DNA from 2 places in the Brachybacterium sp. GCM10030252 genome. Region 1 is predicted to be linked to the other one. Evidence: predicted binding sites of a transcription regulator. Region 1 holds the regulator's gene; the other holds the start of a gene.
The links. The regulator HspR, encoded in region 1, represses chaperone genes until heat shock. The targets are predictions, from matches to a motif close to AAGTTGAGTCNNNNNGACTCAACTT.

Region 1 (15,845 bases):
CTCCGCGGCCATGTTCTACGACCGGGCGCGGATCGGCATGCCGGCCAGCCGTCGAGTTCTGCGGGACATCCTGCGCTGGCGGCCGGATGTGATCCATTCCCACTGCGAGTTCTCCACCCATGTGTGGGCCCGCCGGATCGCCCGCACCCTCTCGGTGCCGCTGATCCACACGTACCACACCATCTACGAGGACTACACGCACTATTACTCCCCCAGCCGCACCGTCGGCCGCAAGGTGGTCGCGACCTTCTCGCGGCGCGTGCTCTCGGGCACCGACGCCGTCGTCGTCCCCACCGCCAAGGTCGCCGCGCTGCTGAGCGGGTACGGGGTGCGCCGGCCGGTCCACGTCGTCCCCACGGGGCTGGATCTGGAGCGTTTCCGGCCGGCCGCCTCCGAGGCCGAGCGGGCCGACACCGCCGCCCTGCGCTCGCGGCTGGGCATCGGCGCGGACCACAAGGTGCTGGTCTCGGTGTGCCGCCTGGCCAAGGAGAAGAACCTCGACGAGGTCCTGGACATGGTCGCGGCCGCCGATCGCAGCGACGTGGTCCTGGTGCTGGTGGGCGAGGGCCCCTATCGCGAGGAGCTCGAGGAGCGCGCGCGGCAGCTGGGCATCGCCGATCGCGTCGTGTTCACGGGCGTGGTCGAGCCCGCCGAGGTCCAGCGCTGGTACCGCGTCGGCGACGTGTTCGTCAGCGCCTCCCTGAGCGAGACCCAGGGCCTGACCTTCATCGAAGCCCTCGCCAGCGGCCTGCCGCTCCTGTGCCACCGGGACCCGTCGCTGGCCAGCGTGGTCCTCGACGGCCGCACCGGCCACCAGTACGAGACCGCGGCGGAGTTCACCCAGCACCTCTCGGCACTGCTGGATGACCCGCGCACGCGCCGCGAGATGGCTGCGGCCGCGGTCGAGCACGCCGCGGCCACCTTCGGGGCCCGCCGGTTCGGCCGCTCCGTGCTCGAGGTGTACCAGCAGACGCTGCTGCGTCACTCCCCGCGCGTCATCACCCGGATGGCGGCCGTGGCATGAGCACCGCGATCCAGTCCGCACCGACCGCCGTGGCCGTCCCCGGCGGGATCTCGCGCGCCGAGCGCTCGACGCTGGAGCTCGCCGGGGAGCCCGGGACCGTCGCGCCACCGCGCATCGGGGACCACGGGGAGCTCGGAGCGCTCGGAGGGTTCGGAACCGGCCCCGCCGCCCCGGCCCGTCGGGACCCCGTGCGGATCGCCGCCCGCCTCTCCCCGCTGCTGGGACTCGGGCTCAGCATCGGCTTGATCTGGTGGGGCCTGCAGACGGGCGTGCTGCAGTCACTGGCGAACCTCCAGAGCTTCATCGACTCCCTCGGAGCCTGGGGACCGGTCGCCTTCCTGATCGTCTCCGCCGCCTCGGTGGTGTTCCCGATCGTGCCCGGTGGCCTCCTGGTCATCGCCGGCCCGGTCCTGTTCGGTCCCGTCGAAGGCACCCTGCTGAACTACATCGCCGTGTGCACCGGGTCGCTCCTGAACTTCCTGATCGCCCGGCACGTCGGCCTCGCGCTCATCGAACGGATCTTCCGCCCGCGGACGGTCGAGAAATTCCTGGGCTGGACGCGCAACGCCCACTTCACCCGCGCCTTCGGCCTCGCGATCGCGCTGCCGATCGCGCCGGACGATCTGCTGTGCTACATCGCCGGGACCACCCGGATGCGGTGGCGCACCTACGCGGCGATCATCCTGCTGTGCAAGCCGTGGGCCCTGATCGCGTACGGGCTCGGCGCCAGCGCCATCCTGCTCCGCGTCCTGCCCTGGTGAACGGAGGAGAGTCATGCTCATGAGGACCCGCGCCGTCAGGCGCCCCCGCCGGCCCTGGGACCCGGCCGTGCACTGGCTGGACCATGTCGTCCACACTCTCCTGCCCGGGCGGCACCCGCGCCGCAACGTGCGCACCCATGAGCCGCTGCGCGTGCTCATGCCGCACGGCATGGCCGGGCTCGCCCGCGAATCCGGGATCGGAGCGGCGATCCGGCATCAGGAGTCCGTGGTGCGCGCGCTCGGGCACAAGGTGGTCACCAATCCGCTGCTCCCCTTCGATGTCGTCCACCTCAACACCCCCTTCCCGGACACCCCGCTCCTCGCGCGCTGGGCCCGTCTATGGCGCCGGCCCGTGCTGGTGTGGGCGCACTCGACGGAGAACGACTTCCGCGATTCCTTCCCCGGCTCCAACCAGCTCGCGCCGCTGTTCCGGCGGTGGATCTCGCACCTGTACCGCCTCGGGGATGCCGTGGTCACGCCCAGCGAGTACTCCCGGGAGCTGGTCTCGGACCCGAAGTACGGCATCACCAGCAGCATCCATGTGCTCTCCAACGGCGTGGACACCACGTTCTTCCGTCCGGATCCCGAGGCGCGGCCGCGGCTGCGCGAGTCCCTCGGCATCGCCCCGGATGCGAAGGTGGTCATCAGCGTCGGCATGCAGCTGGTGCGCAAGGGGATCCTCGACTGGGTCGAGGTGGCCCGACGGATGCCCGAGGTCACCTTCGTCTGGTACGGCCGCACGGACGAGCGCCTGCTGACGGCCGACGTCGAGCGCGCTCTGGCCACTGCGCCCTCGAACGCCCTGTTCCCCGGCTACCTCCGCCCCGACAAGCTGCGTGAGGCCTACTGCGGCGCGGACGTGTTCTGCTTCCTGACCAAGGAGGAGACCGAGGGGATCGTGCTGTGGGAGGCACTGGCCTGCGGAGTTCCCGCCCTGGTGCGGGCCATCCCGCTGTACCGGGACCGGATGCCCGACGGGGTGCTGACCCACCAGGTCGCCGGCGACGGCCCCGAGTTCCCGGCCGAGGTCGCGCGCAAGCTCACCGATCTGCTGGAGGGGCGGCTCGAGGACCTCACCGAGGCCGGGCGGCTCGCCGCCGAGGACGTCGATCTGCGCTCGGTGGCCCGCCGGCTCGAGGAGATCTACCGGCTGACGGGCGTGCAGCCCCATCGCCGCTCGCGCGGTCTCACTGCCGACGCGAGGGACGCCACAGTACGAGCGCGCCTCCGCCGCGCCGCTGGGGCCTCTCGCCCCGGCGCAGCGCGCTGATCTCCCCGTCGCGGTCGGCCGAGAACACCCGCCGCTGCGCGGGGGTCATCGCGTCGAGAGTCTCCTGGACGCTCTCGAGCTGGTCGGCGAGGTCGTTGACCTCGTCCTGCAGCTCCATGATCCGTTTGATCCCGGCGAGGTTGATGCCCTGGTCCTGGGAGAGTCGCTGGATCTCGCGCAGCTTCGCGACGTCGCGCGCACTGTAGCGCCGGCCCCGCCCGCGGGTGCGCTGCGGGGAGACCAGGCCCAGCCGGTCGTACTGGCGCAGCGTCTGCGGGTGCATCCCGGACAGCTCCGCGGCCACGGAGATCACGAACACGGGTGCGCGCTCGTCGATGCGGTGCGGGCCGGCCATCGGGGATGCTCCTTCCTGCGCCAGTTCTACGCGGGATACCTACGTCGGGCGAGGTCTGCTCTCTGCTCCGTCCTACTCTGCCAGGCCGGGGCCTGCCGCCGGCGGCAGCCGGCGCACGAGGACTCGGTGGCGAGAGGCCGCGCCGGCGGAGCGGCGAGGCCGCCCCGCCGGAGCGGGTGTCAGCGGGCGGCGGCCTCCGCCAGTCCTGCCCGCGGGTCCTCGTCGGCCAGCGCCTCGCGCAGATCCTCGACGGCCCGCTTGGCCTTGCCCTCGACGTGGGTGGGCACCGCGACCTGCACGGTGACCAGCAGATCACCCGTGGTCTTCTTCGTGGTGATGCCCTTGCCGCGCACCCGCAGGGTGCGGCCCGACGGGGTGCCCGGTGGCACCTTGACGCTCACGGAGCCGCCGTCGAGCAGCGGCACCGACAGCGTGGTGCCCAGGACCGCCTCGTCGAAGGAGATCGGGACGGTCAGGCGCAGGTTCGCGCCGTCACTGCTCCAGACGGGATGCTCCTCGACGTCGAGGGTCAGCAGCAGGTCGCCCGCCGGGGCCGAGCCGGGACCGGGGCGTCCCTTGCCGCGCAGCCGGATCTTCTGGCCGTCATGCACGCCGGCCGGGATGCGCGCCGTCACGGTGCGTCCCTCGACGTTCAGGCGGATCTCGGTGCCCAGCGCGGCGTCGCGGAAGCCGATGCGGGTGCGGGCGGAGATGTCGGCCCCCTTCGGCGGGGCGCCGCCTGGTCCACCGGCGCCGCCGAAGCCGCCCGTGGCGCCGAATCCGGCCGGACCGCTGCTGTAGCCACCGCCGGCCTGCCCGCCGAACATGCGCAGGATGTCCTCGAGATCCGGCTCTGCCGCGCCGCCCCGGGCGCCGCGTGCCCCGGCGCCGGAGAAGCCGCCGCCCTGGCCGCCGAACATGGAGGAGAAGACGTCCTCGAAGCCTGCACCGCCGGGGCCGCCCTGGCCCGCGGAGAAGCGCGCGCCGCCGGAACCCATGGCATGGATCGCGTCGTACTGCTGACGCTGCTCGGGATCGTTGAGCACCGAGTAGGCCTCACCGACCTCCTTGAACTTCTCCTCGGCCGTGGGGTCGTCGGGATGACGGTCGGGGTGGAACTTCTTGGCCTTGGCCCGATAGGCCTTCTTGATCTCCTGCGCGCTCGCGTCCTTCGAGACGCCGAGGACCGCGTAGAAGTCCTTGTCGAGCCAGTCCTGTCCGGACATGTGCGTCTCCTTTCGGGAGCGTCAGGGGCTTCCTGGGGTCGGTGGGCGGTGAGTCGGTGGGTGAGAGATATGGGGCCGACGGGACACGCCCGCCGGGGCGGGGAGGGCGGGGCCCTGCCGGCCGGGTGATGGCCGGCAGGGCCCCGCGCCGCCCCTAGGTGCGACCGGTCAGGCCGGGCCGCGGGTGCTCACCCGCGCCGGTCGCAGCACGCGCTCGCCCAGGGCGTAGCCGGGCTGCATGACCTGCGCGATCGTGGTGGTCTCGGCGTCGTCGGCCTGCTCGTGCATCAGCGCCTCGTGGAGGTTCGGATCGAACTCCTCCCCGACGGCGCCGTAGCGCCTCAGACCGTGCGACCCGAGGGTGTCCTCGAGCTTCTGGGCGATCGAGTGGAAGGGGGTGCCCTCGGCGATGTCGCCGTGCTGACGCCCCAGCTCCACATCGTCCAGGACGCCGATCAGCGAGGTCAGGACACGGCCCACGGCCGCCTCCTTGCCCGCCTCGGCGGCGCCCTCGATGCGCCGGCGCGAGTTGACGTACTCCGCCTGTTCGCGCCTGAGCTGCTCGGTCAGCTCGGTGACCTGGCCCTCGAGCTCGGCCACCCGGCCGGCATCTGCCGGGACCCCGCTGCCGGAGTCATCGCCCTCGGCCGCCTGCTCGTAGAGCTTCGCGGCCTCGGCCTCGATCGGGTCGACGGGCTCGGCGCCCTCCGCCGGGTCCTGCTCGTTCCCGGCGGAGGCGGTCTCCGAGGCGCCGGAGTCACGGACGCTGCCGTCCTCCGGGTTCACCTTCCGCTTGTCGTTGAAGGAGAACCGGGGCTCACCCTCGGGGCGCTGCGCGTCGTCGGGAGTGCTCTGGTCCTCGCTCATCACTTCTTCTCCTCGTCCTCGTCCACGACCTCGGCGTCGACCACGTCGTCATCGTCCGACGAGGTCGAACCGCTCTCGGCACCCTCGGCCCCGGCGGCGCCCTCGGCACCCTCCTGCTCGGCCTGGGAGTAGATCGCGGTGCCCACAGCCTGCAGGGCCTCGTTCAGCGCGTCGCGCTTGGACTCGAGGTCCTCGGTGGAGGTGTCCTCGCTGGCGAGGGACTCCTTGGCCTCCTTGATGGCTTCCTCGGCCTTGGTGCGATCTGCATCCGGCACCTTGCCCTCGTTGTCCTTGAGGACCTTGTCGCCCTGGTAGACGAGCTGCTCGAGGGTGTTGCGGGCGTCGGCGTTCTTGCGGCGCTCCTCGTCCTCGGCGGCGTGGGCCTCGGCGTCCTTCACCATGCGGTCGATGTCCTCGTCGGACAGGGCGGAGCCGCCGGTGATCTGGATGGACTGCTCGTTGCCGGTGCCGCGGTCCTTCGCGGTCACGTGCACGATGCCGTTGGAGTCGATGTCGAAGGTGACCTCGATCTGCGGGATGCCGCGGGGAGCCGGGGCGATGCCGGTCAGCTCGAAGGTGCCCAGCATCTTGTTGTCCCGGGTGAACTGACGCTCGCCCTGGAACACCTGGATCGCCACGGAGGGCTGGTTGTCCTCCGCGGTGGAGAACACCTCGGACGTCTTGGTCGGGATGGCCGCGTTGCGCTCGATGAGCTTGGTCATCACGCCGCCCTTGGTCTCGATGCCGAGGCTGAGCGGGGTGACGTCCATGAGCAGGACGTCCTTGCGCTCACCCTTGATGACCGCGGCCTGCAGGGCCGCGCCCACGGCGACGACCTCATCGGGGTTGACGCCCTTGTTGGGCTCCTTGCCACCGGTCAGGGACTTCACGACGTCGGTCACAGCCGGCATACGGGTGGAGCCGCCGACCAGGATCACGTGGTCGATCTCGGAGACCGAGATGCCCGCGTCCTTGATGACCTGGTGGAACGGCGCCTTGGTGCGCTCGAGCAGGTCGGAGGTCATGTCCTCGAACTGAGCCCGGGTGAGCTTCTCGTCGAGGTGCAGCGGCCCGTTCTCGGTCATCGAGAGGTACTGCAGCGAGATGTTCGTGGAGGTCGAGGAGGACAGCTCCTTCTTCGCCTGCTCGGCGGCCTCCTTGAGGCGCTGCAGAGCGATGCGGTCCTTGGAGAGGTCCACGCCCTCCTTGTTCTTGACCTGGGAGATCAGCCAGTCGACGATCTTCTGGTCCCAGTCGTCGCCGCCGAGGCGGTTGTCGCCCGCGGTGGCCTGGACCTGGATGGTCGAGCCCTCCTCGTCCTTGCTCACGCCGAGCAGGGAGACGTCGAAGGTGCCGCCGCCGAGGTCGAAGACGAGGATCTGCTCGTCGTCGTTGCCCTTCTCGAGGCCGTAGGCCAGGGCCGCGGCGGTGGGCTCGTTGACGATGCGCAGCACGTTGAGGCCGGCGATGGTGCCGGCGTCCTTCGTGGCCTGGCGCTCGGCGTCGCTGAAGTACGCGGGGACCGTGACGACCGCGTCGGTGACGTCCTCGCCCAGGTAGGACTCGGCGTCGCGCTTGAGCTTGCCGAGGATGCGCGCGGAGATCTCCTGCGCGGTGTACTTCTTGTCGTCGATCTCGGTGCTCCAGTCGGTGCCCATGTGGCGCTTGACCGAGGAGATGGTGCGGTCGACGTTGGTCACGGCCTGGCGCTTGGCGACCTCACCGACCAGGACCTCGCCCTGCTTGGAGAAGGCGACGACCGACGGGGTGGTGCGAGCGCCCTCGGCGTTCGCGATCACGGTGGGCTGGCCGCCCTCGAGGACGGAGACGACGGAGTTGGTGGTACCGAGGTCGATTCCGACGACACGGGACATGAGTGCCTGCCTTTCTGCGACGGGAACGCCGCAAACGGGTTCGTGCGATGCCGGCCGCCGTGGGCCGGCGGCAAGCCTTGAGCTGTACGCACTCAAGTAGAGGACCCGTCGCGATCGTTGTCAATCCGGGACGCATCGAACTTGAGTACACCCGACTCAACTACGGGGATGCGCCGCACATTCCCGATCCGGAACGGCGTGACGGAGACCACGTCTTTGGCGTAGGTTCGCGGTACGAGACGATCCGTCGGACGATCCGGCGGGAGCCGATCCGTCGGACGATCCGGCGGGAGCCGAAGGAGGCATAGATGCCCGCGATCCGAGCCCTCACGGCGCTGCTGCCGGACCCTTCCCGGGCAGCACGGTCGCTCAGCACCGTATTCGGCTGGAGCGTGGAGAGCGACTTCGGGACGTTCGCAGCGCTACAGCTCCCGGGAGACGTCCCTCTGTGGATCAACGCCCCGGCGGACGGCGAGCCCGCAACCGGCAATCTCGTACTGCACCTGACAGCCGACGACGTCGACGAGTCGTTCCGCGAGGCCGTCGCGTGCGGCGCCCGCGCCGTCCGGCAGCCACAGGACATGGACTACGGCGAGCGCTCGGCCTCCGTCACCGTCGACGACGCTCCTGGTCTCGTCTTCGACTTCTCGCGCCCGCTCACGTAGATCTCAGGAGATCGCCTCCCGGCGTCGCACCATCTCGTCGATCCAGGCCGGGGCATAGGGCGATGTGCAGTTCGGGGGCGTGGGGTAGTCCTTGAGCACCTCGAGCCGCTCCCCGATCCGCCGCGCCCGCTCACGCAGCTCCGGCGTGTGGATGCCGATCTGCGCTAGGCAGTGGTTCATGGACCATTGCAGACGATCGGGGGCGTCCTTCATCTCGGCCTCGATGATGTCCAGGAGCCGGGACTGGTCGATTCCGTGCGGGTTATTCACCACCCGGTCGCTGGTCAGCGCCCAGCCGGCGCTGGCGACGACCGGATCCGGGCCCGCCGACCACGCCTGGCGGAGCTCCTCGCGGTGTGGGCTCTTCTTGACGATGTAGTTCACGAGCCAGTCGTGGACCTTGGGAGCGCGAGCCTCACGCAGCATGGCGTCGAGTTCATCGCGGCCGAACTCCTTGGGCCGCGAGATGAGCACGGCGAGCAGTTCGGCAGAGGTCTCGCCGGTCGACCACAGCTCACGGGCAAGATCGGGCTGCGTCTTGAGTCGCTTGGCAAGGGCGCGAAGCGCGGACAGATTCACGCCATGGTCGTCGCCGCGCTTCTCGTTGACGGCCCGAACTCGCGGGTCCTCGAGCGAGGCCAGCTCCTCCAGCACCTCGGCCGCCACCGCGGTCAGGTCGTCGGCATCCTGCTCGCGATCGGCCAAGTGCTCGTCCTTCGGTCTCGGAGTTACGCGCAGGATACGTGCAGCCACCGCGAGCGGCGTCGCAGGCGACGCCCTCAATCCGCTGACCTCCTCCCGTGTCCGCGACAATGTCGCCATGTCTGCATCCGACCTGCCTCCCTCCGCGCGCCGCACCGTGCAACTGAGCACCTCCGACCAGCCAGCGTGGATCGTGAAGGACGAGGTCGACGGCGGCTGGGTCCTGCAGATCGGCGGGGTGGAGCAGTCCCATGTCGACCTCGAGGATCCGACGCACCTCGTGCACGAGTACCTGCGGCGGATGGCGAACGTGCTGGACGAGGCATGGCCGCGTCGCCAGCCGATCCGGATCGCACACCTGGGGGCGGGCGCCCTGACCCTGGCGCGGTACGTCCAGGCCACCCGGCCGGGTTCCGCGCAGGTGGTCGTCGAGATAGAGCGCGAGCTGCCGACGCTGGTGACCTCCGCGCTGCCCCTGCCCACCGGGACGGATCTGGACGTGGTGATCGGGGATGCCCGCGCCGAGCTCGCGGCCATGGGAGTCCGACGATTCGAGGCGATCGTGCTCGATGTGTTCTCCGGCGAGTCCTCCCCCGCCCATCTGGCCACGCAGGATTTCTATGTGGAGGCGCTCGAGCACCTGACGGACGACGGCGTATTGCTGGTCAACGTCGGCGACGACGCCGGCCAGCAATTCCTCGCACGTCAGGTGCGCGAGCTCGAGGAGGCGGCGGCCGCGCGCGGCCTCTCCGGGGTCTGGACGCTGACTCACGCAACGCTGTTGTCGCATCCGGCCGACGGGAACATGGTGCTTCTCGCCGGCGGGGCACTGTCGTCACCCGAGGTCGAGACGTGGCGGGCGGCGTGGAAGAAGGCCGGCCCGCACCCGGCCGCGGTGCTCGACCCCGCCGAGACGGTCGAGGCCTTCGGCTGAGCCGGTTATCCACAATCTCTGCGACTGGAGGACGCGGGAGACGCGGGCCAGATAGCGTGCAGGTGACCTGACGCACTCCCGGAAGGCATCTCCATGCCCCGTCGCCTGTTCTCCGCCGCGGCCGCCGCCGCTCTGACCCTCGGCCTCGCGGCATGCGGCGACGGTAGTGACGGCCCCGTCACCAGCCCGCCCCCTGACGTTACCGTCACCGGCGGTGGCAGCGACGGCGGAGGTGCCAGCGACGGAGGAGGCTCCGATGGCGAGGGCGCGCCCAGCGACGGCGGAAACTCCAGCGATGGCGGCGGCAACGGCGAAGCGGACCCGAGCGCAGCCGCCCCCGATATCCCCCCTCCCGATCCTGCGGAGTATGCAGGCATGGACGAGCACACGCCGGAGGGCGCGGAGCAGGCGTTCCGGTATTACATCGCCGTCTCCATGTGGGCGCACCAGACGGGGAGCGACGAACTACTCAAGACGCTGCAATCCGATGCGTGCGAAGGCTGCGCATACTTGAACGAAGACCTAAAGCAAATTGCAGACGGCGGACATTATTGGAGCGAGGTCGAAGTGACTGACATCGCCACAGCAATCCATGAATCACCCAACTTTGAACACGAGATCGGATACGAATTCGAGCTTGGCCCACACTCCCGCCCGAGCCCCGACTTCTCTGGTCGACAGAATGTCACCCATCTCGAGTACACAGCTATCGGCGGGATGAGCTGGACGTCTGGAGAGTGGACTGTCAGCGAAATGAGCATTGAGTGGAGCGAGAATGCTCACAGCTAATCGACACATCCACCGAAAACACAATCTAGTCACGATCTTTCTCGCCGCCATCATTCTATTTTCCGCCCCACTCAGTGCCGAAGCAGACGACCCGCCAGTAGAAGGAAAATTAACGCCAGAAGAAATTGCAGCGTCTCTGGAAGATGCCACGACAGACTCGGGCGAGTCTACCGACTCCTCATCGACGACAAACGATTCATCGGATGGAAACGCACCAAAATACAGCTATGTCTGGGAAGCCGTTTCCGCATTCGACGATTGCGAGATGTCCGCCGACGCCGCGTGGCAGTGCGACCCGGACGCTGCATCCTGCGAATCAGACAGCGCGCCCATGCGCGGCAATGGCGACGTCATGTACAACTCCAGCGGTGGCGGCGGCGGAGGCGACACCGACAGTGAGGGAGTCACGCAGCGCGGCACGCGTATCGACAACGAGACTGGAGAAGAAACCGACATGGGGTTCCGGTGCGCCATGCCCGGGTCTCCTGAGATGGCCGAGGCCGAACCGATCGTCATCACTGTCACCCAGAGCGATTTCGCGCAGATGCCCGTCGATCCGCTCAAGCCTCATGCCGGACCGGTCGATGGCTGGCTCCCGGTGAACATGGTCAACGTGCTCTACGCCGAGGCCGAGTCCCAGGAACTCGAAGTCACGCTCCTCGATACCCCCGTCGCCGTCCGAGCGACGCCCGTCTCGTACCACTGGGACCTCGGCGACGGGAACACGATCACCACGGACAACCCCGGCGAGCCATACCCCTCCGAGGCCGTCTCCAGCACGTACACGCAGGAGGGCTGGTACGACATCACCCTCACCACGACATTCACCGGGCAGTTCTCCGTGAACGGCGGGGAATGGCAGGACATCGAGGGCTCGATCGAGATCGAATCGGAGTCCGTGCCCGTCTACTCCAAGTCCTTGGAATCCAGGCTCGTCAACGGCAACGTCCCGGTCGACGAGGAGGAAGACCCCTGGATACCCGGGCGCACGACAGACACCGAAGGCCCCAAAGACCCCAGCGCCACGCACCGCACGATCTGAGGCACCATCCGGCCGTACGCCCGACACGCTGGAGACGGCGTATACATCCCGTCAGCTGGGTCATAGGCTCGCCACCATGACCGCCAACGACGACGCCTCACCGGACATCAAGCCCCGTAGCCGCCAGGTCACCGACGGCCTCGCCGCCACCGCGTCCCGCGGCATGCTGCGCGCCGTGGGAATGGGCGATGACGACTGGGACAAGCCGCAGATCGGGATCGCGAGCTCCTGGAACGAGATCACGCCGTGCAACCTGTCCCTGGACCGTCTCGCCCGCTCCGCGAAGGAAGGCGTCCACGCAGGGGGCGGATACCCGCTGCAGTTCGGCACCATCTCCGTCTCCGACGGCATCTCGATGGGCCACGACGGGATGCACTATTCCCTCGTCTCCCGCGACCTCATCGCCGACTCGGTCGAGACCGTCATGCAGGCCGAGCGCCTCGACGGCTCCGTGCTGCTGGCGGGCTGCGACAAGTCGCTGCCGGGCATGCTCATGGCCGCGGCCCGCTTGGACCTGGCCAGCGTGTTCGTCTACGCCGGCACGATCATGCCGGGCCGCGTCACCCTCACCGACGGCACGGAGAAGGACGTCACCCTCATCGACGGCTTCGAGGCCGTCGGGGCCTGTCGGCGAGGGCTGATGAGCCGCGAGGACGTCGGCCGCATCGAACGCTCCATCTGCCCCGGCGAGGGCGCCTGCGGCGGCTATTACACCGCCAACACGATGTCGACCGTGGCCGAGGCGATCGGCATGTCGATCCCGGGATCCGCCACTCCCCCGTCGGCCGACCGTCGCCGCGATGCCGACGCCCGCCGGGCCGGCGAGGCCGTCGTCGGCATGCTGCGCCGGGGCATCACGTCGGGCGACATCATGACCAAGCCGGCGTTCGAGAACGCCATCGCGGTGGTCCAGGCGTTCGGCGGCTCCACCAACGCCGTTCTGCACCTGCTGGCCATCGCCCACGAGGCCGGGGTCGACCTCACCCTGGACGACTTCGCCCGCATCGGCGCGAAGGTCCCCCACCTCGCCGATCTCAAGCCCTACGGCCGCTACGTCATGAACGACGTCGACCACGTCGGCGGCATCCAGGTGGTCATGAAGACCTTGCTGGACGAGGGACTACTCGATGGCGACTGCCTCACCGTCACCGGCCGCCCGATCGCCGAGAACCTCGAGGTCCTCGCACCGCGCCCTGCTGACGGAACAGTGCTGCGCCCCGCCTCGGCGCCGATCGCCCCGACCGGCGGCATCACGATCCTGCGCGGCTCGCTGGCCCCCGAGGGCGCCGTGGTGAAATCCGCCGGGTTCGAGGCCGATGTCTTCGAGGGCGCTGCCAGGGTCTTCGACCGCGAGCAGCAGGCGATGGATGCCCTGAACGACGGCACCATCACCCACGGCGACGTGGTCGTGATCCGCTACGAGGGCCCCAAGGGCGGCCCCGGCATGCGAGAGATGCTCTCGATCACCGGCGCGATCAAGGGCGCCGGGCTCGGCAAGGACGTGCTGCTGATGACCGACGGGCGCTTCTCCGGCGGCACCACCGGACTGTGCGTCGGCCACATCGCGCCGGAAGCCGTCGACGGCGGCCCGATCGCGTTCGTCCAGGACGGGGACCGCATCCGGCTCGACGTCGCCAGCGGCGCCCTGGACCTCCTGGTCGACGAGGTCGAGCTGGCGCGCCGGCTGGAGGGCTGGACTCCCCTGCCCCCGAAGTTCACCAAGGGGGTGCTCGGCAAGTACGTCACGCTCGTGAAGTCCGCGTCCAAGGGCGCGATCCTCGGGGACTGAGCGGTCATGGCCACGTTCGTCCTCCTCCACGGCGCCGGCGATGTCGGATGGTCCTGGCACCTCGTCGAGGCCGAGCTGAGGGCGCGCGGGCACGACGTCGTGGCGCCCGACCTTCCCTGCGAGGACGAGGCCACAGGCCACCGGGAGACCGCAGACGCGGTCATCGGCGCCGTCGGCGATCGGCAGGACGTCGTGGTCGTCGGTCATTCCTTCGGGGGTTTCACGGCCCCGCTCGTCGCGAGCTGGATGCCGGCGCGAGTGCGAGGACTCGTCTACCTCGCCGCCATGATTCCCGCTCCCGGCGAGCGCGCCGGCGATTGGTGGTCGAACACCGGCTACTCGCAGGCCGTCGAGAACCAGGCCGCGCGTGACGGCGGCGTGACCGGCCACGAGGATCCCTTCGTCAGCTTCTTCCACGGGGTCCCGGACGAGTTGGCGGAGGAGGCGATGCGCCGCTCGCGCGGTCAGTCCAGACGGTCCTTCGAGGATCCGTGGCCGCTCGAGGAGCATCCGCAGGTCCCGACGCGGTTCCTCCTGTGCCGCGAGGATCGCTTCTTCCCTGCGGACTTCCTGCGCCGCCTCGCCCGCGCGCGACTCGGAGTCGAGGCGGAAGAGGTTCCCGGGGGCCACTGCGTCGCCCTCAGCCACCCCCGGGAGCTGGCCGACGCCTTGGAGACCTCGCTCAGCTGACTCCGGTGAGCAGTCGTCGAAGAACTGCCGCGGTCTCCTCCGGGCTTCCGCACGCGTCGACGCGATGGGCGCCCGGGCGCAGCGCGAGGACCTGATCGATCGAACGCACCAGGTCGCCCGCGTCGGCCGGGCCGACGAAACGGTCGTTGACGGTGTGCTCCGGCCGGTCCGGCCGTTCGCGCCGGCCTGCCAGTCGCCGTGCCAGGGTCGATTCGTCGAGAACCAGCACGGCCTCGATGAACCGGGCCCTGCGCGCGGCGGCGAGACTCTCGAGCTCCTCGAGGAACGCCGTGCGCGCCAGATACTGCCCGAGGACGACGTCGTAGCCGTCGGTCAGGTGCCGATCGATCATCGCCACTGCGAGTCGGCGGGCCTGCAGCCCTGCGGCCGTGGGATCGCGTTCCCAGGTCCCGAGGGAGTGCTTGATGGTGTCGATGTCCAGCGCGAGCGCCAGGGGGCGCTCGGCCGCGAGCGTCGAGGCGAGAGTAGATTTCCCGCTGCCAGGTGCACCGCCGATGAGCATCAGCGTGGGCGTGGCGGAGATGTGTTCCTTCATGCCTGACTCCCGGGGCGCCGAGCTGTGATCGCGGCGTGGGGCCGCACGCCCGGATCTTGGCGCTGCTCCACCTCGAGCACGTCGAATCCGGCGCATCCCAGCAGCTCGGCCATATGAGCGGCAGGCCAGTACTGGGCGGTGGCCACGGCGTGGTCGAACGCCTCCTGGCACGGCCCGTCGAAGAAACCGAGCAGGAGCGTCCCGCCGGGGCGCAGCGCGTCGTGCAGGATCGACAAGGTCTCGGGCACCTGGACCGGATCGAGATGGATCAGCGAATACCATGCCAGGACCCCGCCGTACCTGCCCGGCTCGTGGACCAGATCTCCGAAGGATCCGGCTCGATAGGCGACTTCGGGGTGGGCCCGGCGGGCGATGTCCAGGAATTCGGGCACCGGGTCGAGGCCTTCGACGTCGTGACCGAGCGAGGCCAGGTGCGCGGTCCAGTGCCCGGGCCCGCACCCGGCGTCGAGGATCGGCCCGTGCACCTCGGCCGCCCACGTCTCGATACGGTGGCGGTCCGTCGGAGCCATGGCATCGATGCTGCCAAGGAGGTCGGAGTACTCCTGGGCACGCCTCGAGTAGGCATCGACGGCGCTCATGAGGCGCGCCAAACTTTCTGCGCGGCGGACCAGAGCTCGCGGGCGCACTCAGCGGGGGCGGCGTCTGAGGTGGTCCGCACGAGTCGCTCGGACGGAAGAATCTGCCGCAGCATCGCGGCATCCTGGCGTGCGTCATCGGTCAGGAGTTCGCTCTCCGAGCGCGCCCGAAGGCGTGCTGTTCGCACGTCGTCGTCCACCTCCCAGCCGAGCAGTCGCAGATCCGCCGGGTCCTGTTCTGGCCCTGGGACCTGGGTGAACAGCAGCATCGGGAACCCCGCGCGGGTGACGATGTCACTGATCCGGTTCCACAGACGATCGTAAGCGGGCCAGATCGGTGCCGCTGTCGGGTCCGCGATCCTGACCCCGAGCAGTTTCCCGTCCTGCAGGATCTCGTCGATGTCAGCGACGGCGGCTCGACCGTGCGCAAGCTCCACGAGGTGGGGCAGCACGGTCGTCTTCCCGGTTCCCGGTGGCGCCGCGATGCGTACGAGCTCGTCAGAGCACGTCGGGCTCGTCCTCGTCACTCCGGCCCTCTCCACGTCAGTTTCACCGAGCATCCGCGCAGCGGGGCCAGCCCCGTCACCCGATGCTTGCGTGCGGCGCGCCGATACCCGGATCGATCTTCGGCGCCTCCCCCGAACCGGGTCGGATGTCGATGTCGAAGATGTCCAGCGGCAGGTACACCGTTGCACAGGCATTGGG
Region 2 (15,845 bases), on a different contig from region 1:
TCCTCGACGAGGCCACCAGCTCGCTGGACATCCCCTCCGAGCGCATGGTCCAGGAAGGCCTGACGCGCCTGCTGGGCCAGCGCACCTCGCTGATCATCGCCCACCGCCTGACCACGGTGATGATCGCGGATCGGGTGCTCGTGGTCCACGGCGGCGAGGTGGTCGAGGACGGCTCCCCGCAGGATCTGGTGCGTGCCGGCGGCCGGTTCGCGGCGCTGTACCAGGCGTGGCAGGAGTCGATGTAGCGGGGATCAGCGGCGTCCGTGGATCGCGACCCGGGAGCCGGTGGACCGCGACCCGGGAGCCACTGGCGCGGCAGCGCGAGCCCGGGAGCAGGGGGCCGGACGAGTATCCGGCTCAGGCTCCCAGCATCGCTCGCAGCTCGCCGGTGAACCCCTCCACCTCGACCGGCACCTCCGGGCGCCGGAACGTCTCCGGCGTGACCAGGAAGCGCTGCTCGAGAACGATCGGATCCCCGTCGGTGGACACGTGCGTCCCGTTGTCGACGTACCCGCAGGCCCGGGAGACGCCGAAGGACGCGTCGTTGCCCATGCCCGCCGAGGACTCGGCCCGCTGCGCTCCGAGGTGATCGAAGGCGAGGACGAGCATCGCCTGGCGCATGAGCTTCCCGTAGCCGTTGCCGTGGACGTCCAGGGTCAGCCAGGAGCCCGTCCCGACCGTGCGTCGGTCGGCGAAGCGCTGGGCGGAGACGTCCTGGCATCCGATCAGGCGCCCGGCGGCCCAGATCCCGAAGTTCAGGGCCCACGACTCGGGCGAGACGTTCGAGCGCATCCGCCACTGGAACTTCACCGCCTCGCGCACGCGCACATCCGGTTCGGCGCGGTACCAGGGGAACGCGTAGGGCACCTCGGGATCCTCGAAGATCGGCCGACGGATCAGCTCCGCGTACTCCGGCAGATCGGCATCGGCGAGCGGGCACAGGGTGAGGTCACCCGCACGGATGCTCAGGCCGAGGGGCGGGTACAGCACGTCGAGGCCGGGGCGCGTCTCCATCGCCCCACCTTAGGCACACCGGCCGCATCCCGCAGCCCGTCCGGATGCCCGTTCCACGACCACGCTCGCGAGGCCGCCGTGGCAGACGCGCGAGCCGTGCTGAGAGGGCGTCGGGACCGGCGGAGAGGGGTCGGGCCCGGCGGGGAGGGCGTCGGGGTCAGCGGGGACCGCGCCGGGATCAGGCATGAGGAGGCCGGGGCCGGTCGTCGCGCCAGCTGACTGGCTGCGGCGACCGACCCCGGCCTGGGCTGCTGCTGGTCGGGTCCTCGGGCGGGGCGTTGCGGTGACCCTGCCGGCGACCCGGCAGGGTCAGCCTGCTGAACGCACCCGGGTCCCGGCCGGTCCGGTCACACGCCGACGGGCTCCGCCTTCTGGTCCGACGTCGACCCCTCGAGGGTCTGGGCCTGGTTCGAGTCCTGGCCCGAGCCGCTCTCGCTCGAGGTGATCTCCTGCGAACGGTCGCTGTGGCCCACCGCAATCTTGCGCGGCTTGGCCTCCTCGGCCATCGGGATCGTCAGGCGCAGCACGCCGTCGGCGTAGTCGGCCTGGATGCGATCCAGAGCGACCCGGCTGCCCAGCGTCATCTGTCGGGCGAAGGTGCCGCTGGGACGCTCACGGGTCAGCCACGTGCGCTCGCTCTGCGGGGTCGAGCCCGAGCGCTCGGCGCGGACGGTCAGGGTGCGGTCGTCGACGTCCACGTCGATGCTGGAGGGGTCCACGCCCGGCAGGTCGATCTCCGCCGTGAAGCTGTCACCGTCACGGTAGAGATCCATCGGCATGCCGACGGAGGCGGGGGTACGGGTGAGATCGGTGAAGAGTCGATCGACTTCCTGGAACGGAGAGAACGTGCGAGCCATGATGAACCTCCTGGAGTGTCTCGGTCGTACATCGAAGAACCTGCGGAGCGCGCCGTCCCTGGCGCTCTCACCCCGCACAACACCTGGGCCCCGCGCCGTATTCCAAAGTTGAGCCCCTAAGGCTCATGTGATCTGCATCACGTCTCGCGGGTGTCCGTGTGACCGCTCGCGCAGCGGGCCGTCCCGGTGCCGGCGATAGGCTCCGACGATGACCATCGACGTGCTCCTGACCGGCTTCGCGCCCTTCGGCGGCGAGCTCGAGAACCCCTCGTGGGAGGCGGTGCGGCGGGCGGCGCCCATGCTGCGTGACCGCGGGGTCGCGGTCCAGGACGTCGAGCTGCCCGTCGAGTTCGGTCGCGCCGGGGACCTGCTCGAGACGGCTGTGCGCGAACACCGTCCAGGGCTCGTGATCGCGACAGGCGTGGCCGCCGGGCGCACCGCGATCACGCCGGAGCGGGTGGCGATCAACATCCGCGACGCCCGCATCCCCGACAACGCCGGAGCCGCACCGATCGACGAGCCGGTGATCACTGGCGGCCCGGTCGCATACTTCACCGATCTTCCGATCAAGGCGATGGTCGCAGCACTGTCCGCCGAAGCCATCCCGGCCTCGGTGTCGCAGACGGCGGGCACCTACGTGTGCAACGACGTCTTCTATCGGTTGCAGCACCTGGTGGCCACCGGGACCGGGGCCGCCGGCGCGATCCGCGGCGGGTTCGTCCACGTGCCGTCGACCGACGCGGTCGACGTCGGAATGGCCGCTGCCGGCCTGGCGCGTCTCACGGAGGTCGCACTGGGCTCCCCGTCGGATGTACGAGTCAGCGGCGGCGCACTGCACTGACCGTCCGCGACCGGCGTGGCCCGGTGGCGCCGGCCGGTCGCTGCGAACGCCTCTCTGCCTGAGCCCGCACATCGGCTCTTCCTGACGGGCCGAGCACGTGGAAAACTCCCGATCGCGCTCCGTGCTGCCGCGGCCGACGGCTCGTGCACGGACCGCTGAGCCCGGCTGTCCACATCACTGTCCACAACGGTGGATGAATGACAGACGTGTAGTTCACCAGGTACGAGCCACATCGAGCCCATGTACAGCGTGTCCCCAGGCGAATGGCGGACGAGCGTTGTCCACACCAGCCGCCGGCTCGTGGCCGTCTGCAAGACCGAGGACCGAACGCGCAGGTCATGCGCATCATCAGTCGAGCAGGGGCCCGACGGCCGGATGCGGTTGCACCGGACCCGTGCGCGACGAAGACGCTGGCCAGAGCAGTTCAGGCACAGCGCGCTGCGGGAGGCACGGAGGATCGTCGCTCCGGCCGTCCACACCGCGCGTCCACCACGGACGGCGAGTTTTCCACAGTGATGCTGGCTCGGTCCCCCGCCGTTGGCCATTTCTCCACATCCCCGTCCACAGCTGGGGATAGTCACAGCCATGTGATTCGCCCGCGGGGTCTCTGTGCCGGCCGATCACGGGGGGCCGGCGCCGAGCCCGAGTGCGCCGGCGTCAGGCGTCAGGCGTCAGGCGTCAGGCGTCAGGCGTCAGGCGTCAGGCGTCAGGCGTCAGGCGTCAGGCGTCAGGCGTCAGGCGTCAGGCGTCAGGCGTCAGGCGTCAGGCGTCAGGCGTCAGGCGTCAGGCGTCAGGCGTCAGGCGTCAGGCGTCAGGCGTCAGGCGTCAGGCGTCAGGCGTCAGGCGTCAGGCGTCAGGCGTCAGGCGTCAGGCGTCAGGCGTCAGGCGTCAGGCGTCAGGCGTCAGGCGTCAGGCGTCAGGCGTCAGGCGTCAGGCGTCAGGCGTCAGGCGTCAGGCGTCAGGCGTCAGGCGTCAGGCGTCAGGCGTCAGGCGTCAGGCGTCAGGCGTCAGGCGTCAGGCGTCAGGCGTCAGGCGTCAGGCGTCAGGCGTCAGGCGTCAGGCGTCAGGCGTCAGGCGTCAGGCGTCAGGCGTCAGGCGTCAGGCGTCAGGCGTCAGGCGTCAGGCGTCAGGCGTCAGGCGTCAGGCGTCAGGCGTCAGGCGGGGAGCATGACAGTCTTGGCGGCGACCAGCGCCACGCACAGCAGCACCCCGCACGCCACGATCCCCACGTGGACCATCGCCGAGCGCCGGGCGAGCGCCTGCCGGTCCACCCCCGGTGTCGCCTTGGGACGCAGGGCGAACATCCCGGCGGTGACCAGGCCGCCCATGATGAGCCCGCCCAGGTGACCCTGCCAGGAGATGTTGGGAACGGTGAAGGTGATGACGAGGTTCAGCACGATCAGCACCGCGATCTGGGCGGTCTGCCCGCCCATCCGCCGGTTGACGACGAACATCGCGGCGAACAGCCCGAACACGCCGCCGCTGGCCCCGAGCGTGCCGCCGTACCAGGCCTGGCTGAGCGGGTCGGTGAGCAGGTAGACGGCCGTGTGGCCGGCGAGGACCGAGACGAAGTAGACCGCCGCGAACCGCACGTGGCCCATGGTCTGCTCGAGGTACTGGCCCACCACCCACAGGGCCCACATGTTCAGCACCAGGTGCATGATGCCGCCGTGCAGGAAGCCGCCGGTGAGGAAGGTCCACGGCATGACCAGGGCACGGAACGGGGCGAAGACGCCCAGCTGGTAGACGAGATCGCCCGCGACCGTCTGGCCGACGTAGGCCAGGATGCACAGGGCCATGACGGTGTAGGTGACGTAGGGCCGACGAGCCCCGATGGTCCCGCCCATCGCGTTGCGCGGCCGGGCCGATGCCTGCTGCCGGGAGATCTCCCGTTCGCAGTCGACGCAGAGCACCCCCACTGATGTCGGTCGCTGGCAGTCCGGGCAGGCCGGACGGTCGCAGCGCTTGCAGCGCACGTAGCTCACCCGGTCGGGGTGGCGGGGGCAGACCGGCTGGCCCTGCGGGTCAGGGTTGTCCTCGGCGCTGTAGCCGTAGCTGGGGCGTTCCATGGCGTCCATTCCACCACGGGGACCTGGGCCGGAGCCGCGCGCTGCCAAGAGGTTCGGCTCAGGGCGAGGTGTAGGGGAAGGCGGCGAAGAGTTTCTCGTACCGGGCTCGCTGGGAGGCGCTGATCGGGTGCAGCTCGGTGAGGTCGAGCTTCCGTCGGCCGGCAGGGCCCTTCCGGGTCCAGGTCCCGCGCATCTCTCCACGGCGGATCGCGGCACGCTTGAAGACGCCGTTGTTGCCGGGCACGAGCGCTTGGTGGCGCTTCTCGTCCATCAGGTACAGGCGGTCCCGGTAGCCCAGGACGAGTTCGTCGAACCCCGGCAGCAGCATCTCCCGCATGGTCTCCTTCTCCCGCACCGCATAGTCCTCGGCCAGTCCCGGTCGCCACCACAGCTGTTCGCCGCCGCCGGAGCGGGCGTCGGCCGCAGTGGTGTGCAGCCGCCCGTCCCCGTCGGCCCAGCCCGTCTCCAGCCGGTCCGTGATCTGGGGCAGCGCTGACCGGATCCTTCCCAGCGGGAGCTTCGACCACCAGGCCAGGTCCCGCTCCCCTGCCGGGCCGTGACTGGTGAAGTACCGCCGGGCGAGCTCGGCGATCGCCGCGGTCTCATCGCCCCCGAAAGCCGCCTCGAGGTCCGAGCGCGGTGGCAGCCACGCGGAGGCCAGCACCACGGCGGTCTCCTGCTCGCGCCACGGGCCGAGAGCGACCAGCCCGGAGGCCAGGAAGTAGGTGAGCAGGTGATAGCCGCGGCCACCGTCGGTCGCCACGCCGGCCGCCTCCCAGGCGGCCATGACGTCCGTGCGCAGCACGCCCTGTCCCACGCCGCGCTGCGAGGCCGGGGCGACGAGTTCGACGAGCGCGTCCGCGGCCCGCCGGAAATGCTCCTCGTCCAGGCCCAGCTGGGCTCGGCGACCGATCGAGGCGCGCAGCGGGCCGGCCGCACACAGCTGGGTGAGCCAGGCGAGGGTGTCCGCGGCGACGGCGAAGACGGTTCCGCGCATCGGGTAGCCGCGCACGATCTCTGCGCGGTCGAAGGCGGCGAGCACCGGCTCGAGCTCGCCGCCGGTGCGCAGCGCCAGCGACGCCATCACGCCGGGCAGGTCCTGTCCCTGATGGGCGCCGAAGGCATGGGCCGCCTCCGTCGGGCTGTCGAAGCGGCGCGGGCCGGCGAGGCCCTGCGCGAGGATCCGGGCACCGGCGAGGTGTCGCTGCGTCATGACGCGAGACTAGTGGCGGGGTCCGACGGACCCGGCTGCATACGACAGCGGCACCTCACGGAGCGTCTCGTGCGAGATCTGCTCCGGGAGGTGCCGCTGCATCGGGCGACGATCCGGCCCGCGGTTACCGGGCCGGGATCGGGCCGAGGTGGCCTCGGGGCTGCGCCCAGGTCAAGTTCGAGGCCGTGGGGCTCACTTCTCGATGGTCACCGAGTTGATGACGATGTCCTCGAGGGGACGGTCGCGCATATCGGTCTTGGCGGCACCGATCTCGTCGACGACCTTCTTGGAGTCCTCGTCGGCCACCTGGCCGAAGACGGTGTGCTTGCCCTGCAGGTGCGGGGTGGGGCCGAGGGTGATGAAGAACTGCGAGCCGTTGGTGCCGGCGGGCTGGCCGGTGATGGCGTTCATGCGCTTGCCGGCGTTGGCCATGGCCAGCACGTAGGGCTCGTTGAAGTTCTTCTCGGAGATCTCGTCGTCGAAGGTGTAGCCGGGACCGCCGGTGCCGGTGCCGATCGGGTCCCCGCCCTGGATCATGAAGCCGGAGATGATGCGGTGGAAGACGACGCCGTCGTAGAACGGACGGGTGACCTTCTCGCCGCTCTCGGGGTCGGTGAACTCGCGGGTGCCCTCGGCGAGGCCGACGAAGTTGTCGACGGTCTTGGGTGCGTGGTCCGGGAACAGCTCGAGACGGATGTCCCCGTGGTTGGTGTGCAGAGTTGCGAACATGGCGTCATCCTCGCACAGACGCTGCTGCAGGAATCCTGCGTCCCCATCGCACAGCAGAGGGACGGCAGAGCGTCGGACGGGGCCAGCGCCGACCGGTCGGCCGGTTCGATCCTGACCGGTCGTCTGGGTGCGTTCATACTCGCTCGCGTTAGAGTTGTGCCACACGGGTCGAGTCATCCCCTCAGGGGTGCCGCGGCCCAGGGACCACCGTCGGCCCGACCCGGCGGATTCGACCGAAAGGGGAAGCTCATGGCGCTGACCACCAAGCGGGAAACCAAGAAGGCCAAGAAGCAGGCCGCGAAGACGGCGGCTGCCGCCGGGGCGACGGCCGGGAGCGCTGACAAGGCCGTCCAGGAGCTGCAGAAGCTCGCGGCCAACGTCGGTCCGGTGGTGTCCGAGGGCGCGCGCGAGGCTCGCCTCCGGGCGAGCGGGCTGGTGGACCAGTACGGTCCCGGCGTCGAAGAGCGCTTCCGTCAGCAGAGCGAGAAGTTCTCGGAGCTCTCGCAGAACCTCGGCCCCCGTGCCGACAAGTTCAAGCGTGACGTGCAGGAGGACTACCTCCCCCGCGCCCGCAAGACCGCCGAGACGACCAACTCCGTCCTGCGCGCCGCGGTCGAGGCCGCTCGCAAGGAGATCGACAAGGGGCAGGGCGACATCAAGGCCGCCGCTCTGGCGCCCACCCCGGCGGCGAAGAAGAAGGGCCGCGCCGGCAAGGTGCTGCTCGTCCTCGGCCTGGCTGCCGCCGGTGCCGCCGCGGGCTACGTGGTGTGGCAGAAGACCCGTCCGGTCGAGGACCCCTGGGCCCCGCCGGCGGACTTCGCTCGCGCCCACTACCCGGCCTCCGCCTCCAGCGAGTCCGATTCCTCCACCGTCTCCGACACCGTCGGCTCGGCCGACGCCGGTGACGTGGCCCAGGCCCTGAAGGGCGAGGATCGTCCCTCCGACGTGGAGCCCAAGGAGGTCAAGGTCGACTCGGACCCGGCCGAGAGCGATGCGGCGCAGGACGACGAGAAGCGCGGCACCCACCGCGGCGACTCCTGAGTCCTCACCCCTGACGCGTCGCTCCCCGACGCGGGCAGCGGAACGTTCAGTGCACGGCGCGGCGATCCCGTCCTCCGACGGTGATCGTCGCGCCGTCGCTGCGTCTGCCCCCGCTGGGCCTGGTCCCGCTGCGTCTGTCCCCGATGCGTCTGTCCCCGCTGGGTCTGCGCCTGCTCCGCGTACGTCCGATGGGCGTGAGTCCGCTGGATCTGCTGCGCACGGAGCCGAGATCTCCACGCCTCGATTGCGGCTGTCACCGGTCAGCGAGGGCGATCTCGAGGAACTGTTCTCCCTCCACGCCGATGCCCGCGCGTTCGTCGACGACCTCACCGAGCCGCTGACCGCGCGCGCCCAGATGCGCTGGGTGCTCTCCCGCTGGATCGAGCACTGGCAACGGCACGGATCCGGGTACTTCGCGGTGCGCACGCGTGGGAGGACCGGTTTGCCTGCCGGCCTGCTCGGCGTGGTCGGGCTCGCCACGCTCGAGGCCGACGGCGAGCGCGACCGCGCAACCGAAGCAGCTTCCGCCTCCGGTGACTCCGCACTGCTCAGCGCCTACTGGCGGCTGGATCCCGAGGCGGTCGGTCGCGGTGTGGCCACCGAGGCGATGGCCGCCGTGCTCGATGACCCCGTGGTCGGGGCTCGTGAATGCGAGGTGGTGGCCGTGACGGCGGCAGGCAACGCCGCCTCCCGTGCCCTGGCCGCGCGCCTGGGCTTCCGCGCCGCTGCGCCGGACCGCCCCGTCCCCGGCGATCGCCCGGGCGACGTACTCCTCGTCCGGCCGGGTGCCTGACGAGCCGGTGCGCGAACACCTCTCCTGACGCCTGCGCTTGACCATGTACCGAGGACATGGTGTGCCCTCGTGGTGACCGGCGATCCCGTCGGTCCCCCACCGGTCACCGAGGAGCACCCGCCGTGCGTCTGATACATGAACCGCTCTCGCTCATGCGAGAGCATCGCCGTGCCTATCGTCTGCTCAACGTCATGGCGTACGGCCTGCTGGTGCTCGGGATGGCCATCGGGATGCTGTTTCCTGAGGTCACCGCGTCGCAGCGCACCGGGTTGCAGGCGAGTGGGGACGCGGACCTCGTGACCTCGCTGCTGTCCTCGCCGTGGCTGTTCGCCCTGACCATCCTCGCCGTCAACATCGGCCGCATCATCGTGGCGACCATCGTGGTCCCGTCGCTGGTGATCCCCTTCTCCGGGATCGCCGTCTTCGCCTACTTCGCCGTGACCACGGGGATGACCCTCGCTCCGGTGGACACGGCCACGCGGATCTCCCTGATCCCGCATGTGCCGACCATGGTCATCGAGTTCCAGGCGTACGTGCTGATGATGCTCGGTGCCTATGTCCTGGGCCGGGCATGGCTGCGCCCCGCGACGGTCGGCCAGCAGAGCCACCGGCGGGGCTACCTCGGCGGGCTGCGGCGCATGGCCTGGCTGGCCCTCGCCGCCCTGGCACTGCTCGTGGCCGGAGCCGTCTACGAGGCGTTGTCGCTCGTATACCTGCTGCCCGTGGTCTTCGGTCTGCTTGCGCCATGATGGGTGCACCGGAAAGGAGTGTCCGCATGGTCTGGAGCACCAGTCAGTTGGCGCGGATCGCAGGCACCACGCTGAACACCGTGAGGCACTATCACCGGATCGGCGTGCTGCCGGAGCCCGAGCGGGCCTCGAACGGCTACAAGCAGTACGGCATCCCGCATCTGGTGCAGCTGGTGCGGATCCGTCGGCTCAGTGCACTGGGGATCCCGCTGACGAGGATCGCCGCCTCGGCTCCGGGCGCCGCCGCATCATTCGAGGAGATCCGCAGCCTGGACGCCGAGCTCGAGGCGAGGATCCGTCGTCTGCAGGGGGCACGCAAGGACCTTGCAGAGCTGATGTCCCATCAGGCTCCCGCCGAGACCCCGGCCGGGTTCGCCGCGGTGGCATCGAGTCTCTCGGAGTCACAGCGTGGGTTGCTCGCCGTGTACACCACCGTGTTCGACGGTCCGACGCTGGAGTCCTTCCGCCAGGCCGTCCTCGAACCCGAGCCGACCGATCTCGAGTTCGATCGTCTTCCCGCCGAGGCCACGGACGCGGAGATCGAGGATCTCGCCCGCCGCATGGTTCCCGCGGCTCGGCGGACGCGCACGAAGCACCCGGAGCTGACCGACGCCCTGGAGCGCTCTCCCCATGGGGCCGAGGCGGCCGGGCTGATCCTCGCGCACGCCCTGGTGGAGCTCTACCACGGCGCCCAGCTCCGAACCCTGCAGCGGCTCGAGGCACTGGTCGCCGCCGAGGCACCCGTCAGCGAGCCCCCGAGCGAGACGTGAGATGGATCGGAGCCGACGCCACAAGCGGTCCGCACGGCGCATCACACCCGGTACCGGTCGACGCCTCCGGCCGTTCCGCTGGTGGCACCAGCTCTCCCGCGCACTGTTCTACCTCCCTCTGGAGACTCAGCAGGTCTACGCCGTGGACGTCCCCTACTGGCAGCGGATCGCGACCGAGGACGGCAAGGGAAAAGCACACCTCTTCCTCGACGACCGACACATCGCCACCTCCACCTTTCCCGCCGCCTTCCCTGTCGAGGGAGGGGTCATCGAGGTGACCCCCTCGGCCTTCGGGCTGCGCCGCTGCCACTACGTTCCCGAGCACGGACCCCAGCGCCAGCTGCTGCCGGACACGCGCTCGGCCGAAGGACGACGGGCGCGGCTGGAGAAGGAGCACCCCCTTCGCAGTCGGGCGATCGGAGTCCTCTCGCTGCTCGTCCTTCTCACGTGCACGGCTCTCGCCGTTCCCCAGCTCCTCGAAGTGCTCACCGGCATTCCACCGGTGACCGAGAAGTTCGGACAGTTCACCTCGCCTGTCGCCGTGCCCACGTGGGGCAATGTCGCGCTCGGTCTCGCCGCTGCGACGGCCAGCGTCGAACGAGCGACCCGCCTGCGCTACAGCTGGCTCGATGCGATCGCCCAGGAGTGAGAATCCGCGCCTCCCACCCGGCAGCCGAGCCCGACGGTTCCTAGACTGACGCCCATGCCCGCTCCCCCGAGCCCGCGCGCTGCCGGCCGCTACGCCCCCTCCCCCAGCGGCGACCTGCACCTGGGCAATCTGCGCACCGCGATCCTCGCCTGGGTACTGGCCCGCCGCAGCGGCCGCGCCTTCCACCTGCGCGTCGAGGACCTCGACCGGGTGCGAGAGGGCTCCGAACAGCGTCAGCTGGAGGACCTCGAGGCCCTCGGCCTGGACTGGGACGGCGAAGTGGTCCGCCAGTCCGAGCGCGGTGCGGCCTACGACGAGGCGCTCTCACAGCTCCTCGCTCGTGACCTGGTGTTCGAGTGTTACTGCACCCGGCGAGAGATCCTCGAGGCACCGAGCGCCCCGCATGCCCCGCCCGGCGCCTACCCCGGCACCTGCCGCGACCTCACCCCTGCCCAGTGCGAGGCGGGCCGGGCCCGGATGCGGGAGCTGCGGCGCGAGCCTGCTCTGCGCCTGCGTGCCGGTGTTGCCGAGTGGACGGTGCGCGACCTGTGGGCGGGTGAGGTCACCGCGGCCGTGGATGACCTGGTGCTGCGCCGCGGCGACGGGGTGGTGGCCTACAACCTCGCCGTCGTCGTCGATGATGCGGCCGCAGGGGTGGATCAGGTGGCGAGGGCGGACGACCTGCTCAGCTCGGCGCCTCGCCAGGCGTATCTCGCTCATCTGCTGGGGCGTGCGGAGCCGGAGTACGCGCACGTCCCGCTGGCGGTCAACGCCGACCGGGCGCGGCTGGCCAAGCGCGACGGTGCGGTCACGCTGCGCGACCGGCTGGAACGCGGTGAGAGCGCCGCGGACGTCGTCGGCCGGATCGGCGAGTCCCTCGGCCTGAGCGGGTGCCGCACTGCCGCCGATGTGCTCGAGCGGTGGGATCCCGCCTCCCTCCCCCGCGAGCCCTGGGTCGTGCGGCTGCCGGCCTGATGCCGTTCCTCTCACCACACTTTACTACTGATCGGTAACACGCTCGATACACGAATGTATCGTGCTGTTCGTGATGGGAATCCTCCGCGCTCTCCTGGCCGCCCTCTCCTCGGTGGCCCATGCCCTCCTCGCCGCCGCCCGCTCTGTCGCCGGCTCCGTCGGTCGCAGCCTCTCCGCCGCGGGCAGTGGCGCGGCCGCGCTGCTGCCGGCTGAGTGGAAGAAGCCGATCGCGGCGCTGTTCGTCGTCGGCCTCGCCCTGGTCCCGGTGATCTACTCCGGGAACATGACGTGGTCCTTCCACGACCCCAGCAACAACCTCGACCAGATCACCGCCGCCGTGGTCGACGAGGACGAAGGCGCCACCGCGACCACTCCCAGCGGCGAGGAGACGCAGGTCGACGTCGGCCGCGAGTTCACCGACACCCTGGTGGACATGGACGAGGAGAACGTCTTCGATTTCGTGGAGGTCTCCGCCGCCGAGGCGCAGCGCGGCCTGGAGGACGGTACCTACGGTGCCACCGTCGAGATCCCGAAGGACTTCTCCGCGAACGTCGCCTCGCTCGGCGGGGACGCGGAGCAGGCGGCGCCGGCACTGCTGACGGTGACCACCAACGACACGATCAACTACGTCGGCGGGAACTTCTCGAAGTCCGTCGGCACGGCCCTGACCGACTCGCTGCGCGCCAGCGTGCTGGAGGACTACCTCGACAACATCTACGTCGGCTTCACCACCATCCACGGCGGGATCGTCGATGCGGCCGACGGGGCCGGCGAACTCGCCGACGGCTCCTCCGAGCTCCATGACGGTACCGGCGACCTGGTCTCCGGCAGCGCAGAGCTCACCGACGGCACCGGCGAGCTGGTCGGCGGGACCGACGAACTCGCCACCGGCGCCTCCAACCTGCACGAGGGCAGCCTCGACCTGGTGGTGGGGCTGGATCAGCTCTCGGCCGGCGCGGTTCAGCTGCGCGACGGAACCGCCACGCTGCATGAGGGCGCCGAGGACCTCAGCAGCGGCCTGACCACGCTCGATCAGCAGGGCGCTCCCCTGCGCACCGGGGCCGAGGACCTCGCCGAGGGCACCGACCAGCTCGCCAGCGGCGCCTCGGACCTCTCCGATGGGGCCGGGCAGGTCGCCGGCGGCACGCAGGAGCTCAGCGACACGATCACCGCCGCCCAGCAGCGCGCCGAGGAGCTCGGCGTGACGCCCGAGAGCGTGCAGCGCACCAGCGATGACCTGGTCACGGCCGTCGATGACCTGGAGACCGCCGCCGGCACCGTCAGCGGCATCGCCGAGGATCTCGACCGGCCCGCCACCGACGCCGGCACGATCTCCGAGAGCGCGAGCAACGTAGATGACGCCGCGGGAAGCCTCGATGAGACCGCGCAGGGGCTCGCCACGGACACGGAGGACCGCGCTGACGACGCCCGCACGCTGCAGGACGGCGCCTCGAGCATCGCCGGCGACGTCTCCGAGCTCGACACTGCGGTCACCGACACCCAGACGGCCACATCTGCCGCGGCCGACAGCGCCGCCGCCTCCTCGGACAGCGTCCAGGAGTACACGCAGTCCGTGGACGACCTCGCCCAGCGCTGCGAGGAATCCGGCGCCGACGCCTCGTTCTGCGAGGAGCTCTCGGCCGTCTCCGACACCTCCAAGCAGACCCGTCAGGACGCCGGCCGGGCCAGCGAGGACGCGACCGCCGCGGACGACGCCACCGGCACGGCCGCTGAGCAGTCCACCGGCGTGGCCGAGACGGCCGAGGGCATGACCGGCGCCTCCGACCGGATCACCACCTACCTCGACGAGCTCTCAGCCACCACCACGACCCTCGCCGAGGACACTTCGGCCCTCACCGAGGACACCGGCCCCCTGGCCGACAGCACCAGCACCCTCAGCACCGACCTCTCGACCCTGCGCACCGACGCCACCGAGGCCGCCGACGCCGTGAGCGATCCGGAGCAGGGACAGGATGCCGGTGACCTCGCCGATGACCTCTCCGAGCAGGCGCGCACCGCAGCCGAAGCGCTCCCCGCGGCCTACGACACCCTCCAGCAGGGCGCCGATGATGTGCAGCGGCTGAACAACGGCGCCCAGGACGTCTCCTCGGGGGCCGAGCAGCTGGCCGAGGCCACCGGGACGGCCTCCAGCGGCGCCGATGAGCTGGCCGACGGCGTGGGGCAGTACACCGACGGCGTCGGCACCGCCCGCACCGGCGCCGAACAGCTCGCCGACGGCTCCGGGGAACTCGTCACCGGCGCGGATCAGCTGGCCGACGGAGCCACGGACGCGCGCAACGGTGCCGAACAGCTCGCCGACGGGGCGGGCGACCTCGAGGACGGCGCCGGTCAGCTCGCAGACGGTGCCCGCCAGGTCGACGACGGCGCCGACGAACTGGCCGACGGCGCCACCCAGCTCGACGACGGGGCCGGGCAGCTCGCCGACGGATCCGCCGAGCTGCGAGACGGACTCGAGGATTCCGAGGACGAGGTGCCCTCCTACAGCGAGGACGAGTCCGAGGACCTCGCCCGAACCGCCTCGGACCCGGTCCAGATGCGCTTCGATCGCGCCCATGAGCTCTCCCGTTTCGGCGAGGGCCTGGCTCCGCTGTTCCTGGCGATCAGCCTGTGGGTCGGCGGGATGGCGATCTTCCTCATGATGCCGCCGTTCTCCGCTGCCGCCGCCTCACGCGGGGTGGGGCCGCTGCGGCTGCTGGCCGGTGGTCTGGTCCCGGCGTTCCTGCTGGGGCTGATCCAGTCCGCGATCGCCGTCGGGGCGCTGCGCTGGGGCGTGGGCATCCAGATGCACGATCTGCCGCTGATGTTCGGCCTCTCGGCGCTGACCAGCCTGGTGTTCGTGGCGTTGAACCACGGCTTCGGGGCGATGTTCGGGCCGGTCGGGAAGTTCGTGGCCCTGGTGCTGGTGGCGCTGCAGATCTCCGGGGCGGGCGGCACCTATCCCACCGGCACCCTGCCGGAGTTCTTCCAGGTCATCCACCCCTACCTGCCGATGACCCACGCCGTGGACGCGTTCCGCGGCGCCATCGGCGGCGGCTGGGTCGATCCCACCGGGGACCTCACGTGGCTGGGCGGCTGGCTGCTGTTCGGCGTGGCCATGGGTCTGGCCGGCGCGGTCCTCGCCCGGCGCCGGGCCCTGCGGCTCCAGCACGAGCAGCCGGGCGCCCTCCCCGAGGGGTGAGCACCACGGCCCCGCGCCCGGCAGCACCCGTGCCCGCGGTCGGGCGCCGAACTTTGGCCAGTGACGCCGCATTTTCGGGTGATTGTGCGACGGCACTGGCCAATCTTGGACGCGGGAGGGAGCGGGCGGCGCGGTGGCGGGGCCCGCGCGTCAGGACAGGGCGAGCTCCGGCGCGGAGGCCGTGTCCGCGGCCGGGGCGTCGGGGCGGCCCAGGGCGCGGAACTCCCAGCCCGCCTCACGCCAGTCACGCGGGCTCAGCACGCCCCGGCCATCGACGATCCGCGGGGCCGCGACCAGCTGCGCGGTGGCGACGGGGTCGAGCTCCCGGTACTCGCGCCACTCGGTCAGCAGCAGCACCAGTTCCGCACCTCGCAGCGCCTCGGTGGTGTCGGCCACGGTGGTCATGCCCTCGAAGCGGCGCGCGGCGTTGGCCAGCGCCTCGGGGTCGGTGACGGTGACGTGAGCACCAGCGGACATGAGGCGGGAAGCCACCTCGAGCGCCGGGGAGTCGCGCACGTCGTCGCTGTCGGGCTTGAAGGCGGCGCCGAGAACGGTGATGCGGCGGCCGCGCAACGGGCCGAGCATCTCGCGGGCCAGCTCGACCACGCGCACCCGCCGGCGCTGGTTGACGGCGTCGACCTCGCGCAGGAAGCCGAGCGCCTGGCCGGCTCCGAGGTCCTCGGCGCTGGCGATGAAGGCGCGGATGTCCTTGGGCAGGCAGCCGCCGCCGAAGCCGACGCCGGCGCGCAGGAACTTGCTGCCGATGCGGTCGTCCATGCCCAGGGCGCGGGAGATGTCGGTGACGTCGGCGCCGGTGGCCTCGCACAATTCGGCGATCGCGTTGATGAAGGAGATCTTCGTGGCCAGGAACGCGTTGGCGGAGACCTTGACCAGCTCGGCGGTCTCGAAGCCCATGACCAGGCGCTCCACGTCGCGCTCGAGGATG

Region 2: ACFQRJ_RS09120 (Hsp20/alpha crystallin family protein) is a predicted target of HspR. The motif match lies at 1,977-2,001, and genes of this name have one in related genera.

Annotation. Positions count from the first base shown of each region.
Region 1 covers NZ_JBHTDM010000010.1:145,633-161,477, reverse strand. The annotation lists gene ACFQRJ_RS11155 (glycosyltransferase) at 1-1,024, shown strand, start outside; gene ACFQRJ_RS11150 (TVP38/TMEM64 family protein) at 1,021-1,785, shown strand; gene ACFQRJ_RS11145 (glycosyltransferase) at 1,805-3,055, shown strand; gene ACFQRJ_RS11140 (heat shock protein transcriptional repressor HspR) at 2,973-3,410, opposite strand; gene ACFQRJ_RS11135 (DnaJ C-terminal domain-containing protein) at 3,590-4,636, opposite strand; gene ACFQRJ_RS11130 (nucleotide exchange factor GrpE) at 4,805-5,503, opposite strand; gene dnaK (molecular chaperone DnaK) at 5,503-7,377, opposite strand; gene ACFQRJ_RS11120 (VOC family protein) at 7,686-8,042, shown strand; gene ACFQRJ_RS11115 (DNA alkylation repair protein) at 8,046-8,747, opposite strand; gene ACFQRJ_RS11110 (spermidine synthase) at 8,863-9,678, shown strand; gene ACFQRJ_RS11105 (DUF6318 family protein) at 9,772-10,467, shown strand; gene ACFQRJ_RS11100 (PKD domain-containing protein) at 10,454-11,509, shown strand; gene ilvD (dihydroxy-acid dehydratase) at 11,586-13,298, shown strand; gene ACFQRJ_RS11090 (alpha/beta fold hydrolase) at 13,305-13,988, shown strand; gene ACFQRJ_RS11085 (AAA family ATPase) at 13,981-14,544, opposite strand; gene ACFQRJ_RS11080 (class I SAM-dependent methyltransferase) at 14,541-15,143, opposite strand; gene ACFQRJ_RS11075 (hypothetical protein) at 15,140-15,667, opposite strand; gene fmdA (formamidase) at 15,723-15,845, opposite strand, start outside.
Region 2 covers NZ_JBHTDM010000009.1:90,368-106,212, reverse strand. The annotation lists gene ACFQRJ_RS09130 (ABC transporter ATP-binding protein) at 1-245, shown strand, start outside; gene ACFQRJ_RS09125 (GNAT family N-acetyltransferase) at 358-1,014, opposite strand; gene ACFQRJ_RS09120 (Hsp20/alpha crystallin family protein) at 1,362-1,871, opposite strand; gene pcp (pyroglutamyl-peptidase I) at 2,080-2,712, shown strand; gene ACFQRJ_RS09110 (rhomboid family intramembrane serine protease) at 3,867-4,781, opposite strand; gene ACFQRJ_RS09105 (DNA glycosylase AlkZ-like family protein) at 4,840-5,994, opposite strand; gene ACFQRJ_RS09100 (peptidylprolyl isomerase) at 6,187-6,723, opposite strand; gene ACFQRJ_RS09095 (hypothetical protein) at 6,973-7,764, shown strand; gene ACFQRJ_RS09090 (GNAT family N-acetyltransferase) at 8,009-8,557, shown strand; gene ACFQRJ_RS09085 (hypothetical protein) at 8,680-9,306, shown strand; gene ACFQRJ_RS09080 (MerR family transcriptional regulator) at 9,333-10,076, shown strand; gene ACFQRJ_RS09075 (hypothetical protein) at 10,078-10,725, shown strand; gene gluQRS (tRNA glutamyl-Q(34) synthetase GluQRS) at 10,780-11,700, shown strand; gene ACFQRJ_RS09065 (YhgE/Pip family protein) at 11,774-14,899, shown strand; gene ACFQRJ_RS09060 (UDP-glucose dehydrogenase family protein) at 15,050-15,845, opposite strand, start outside.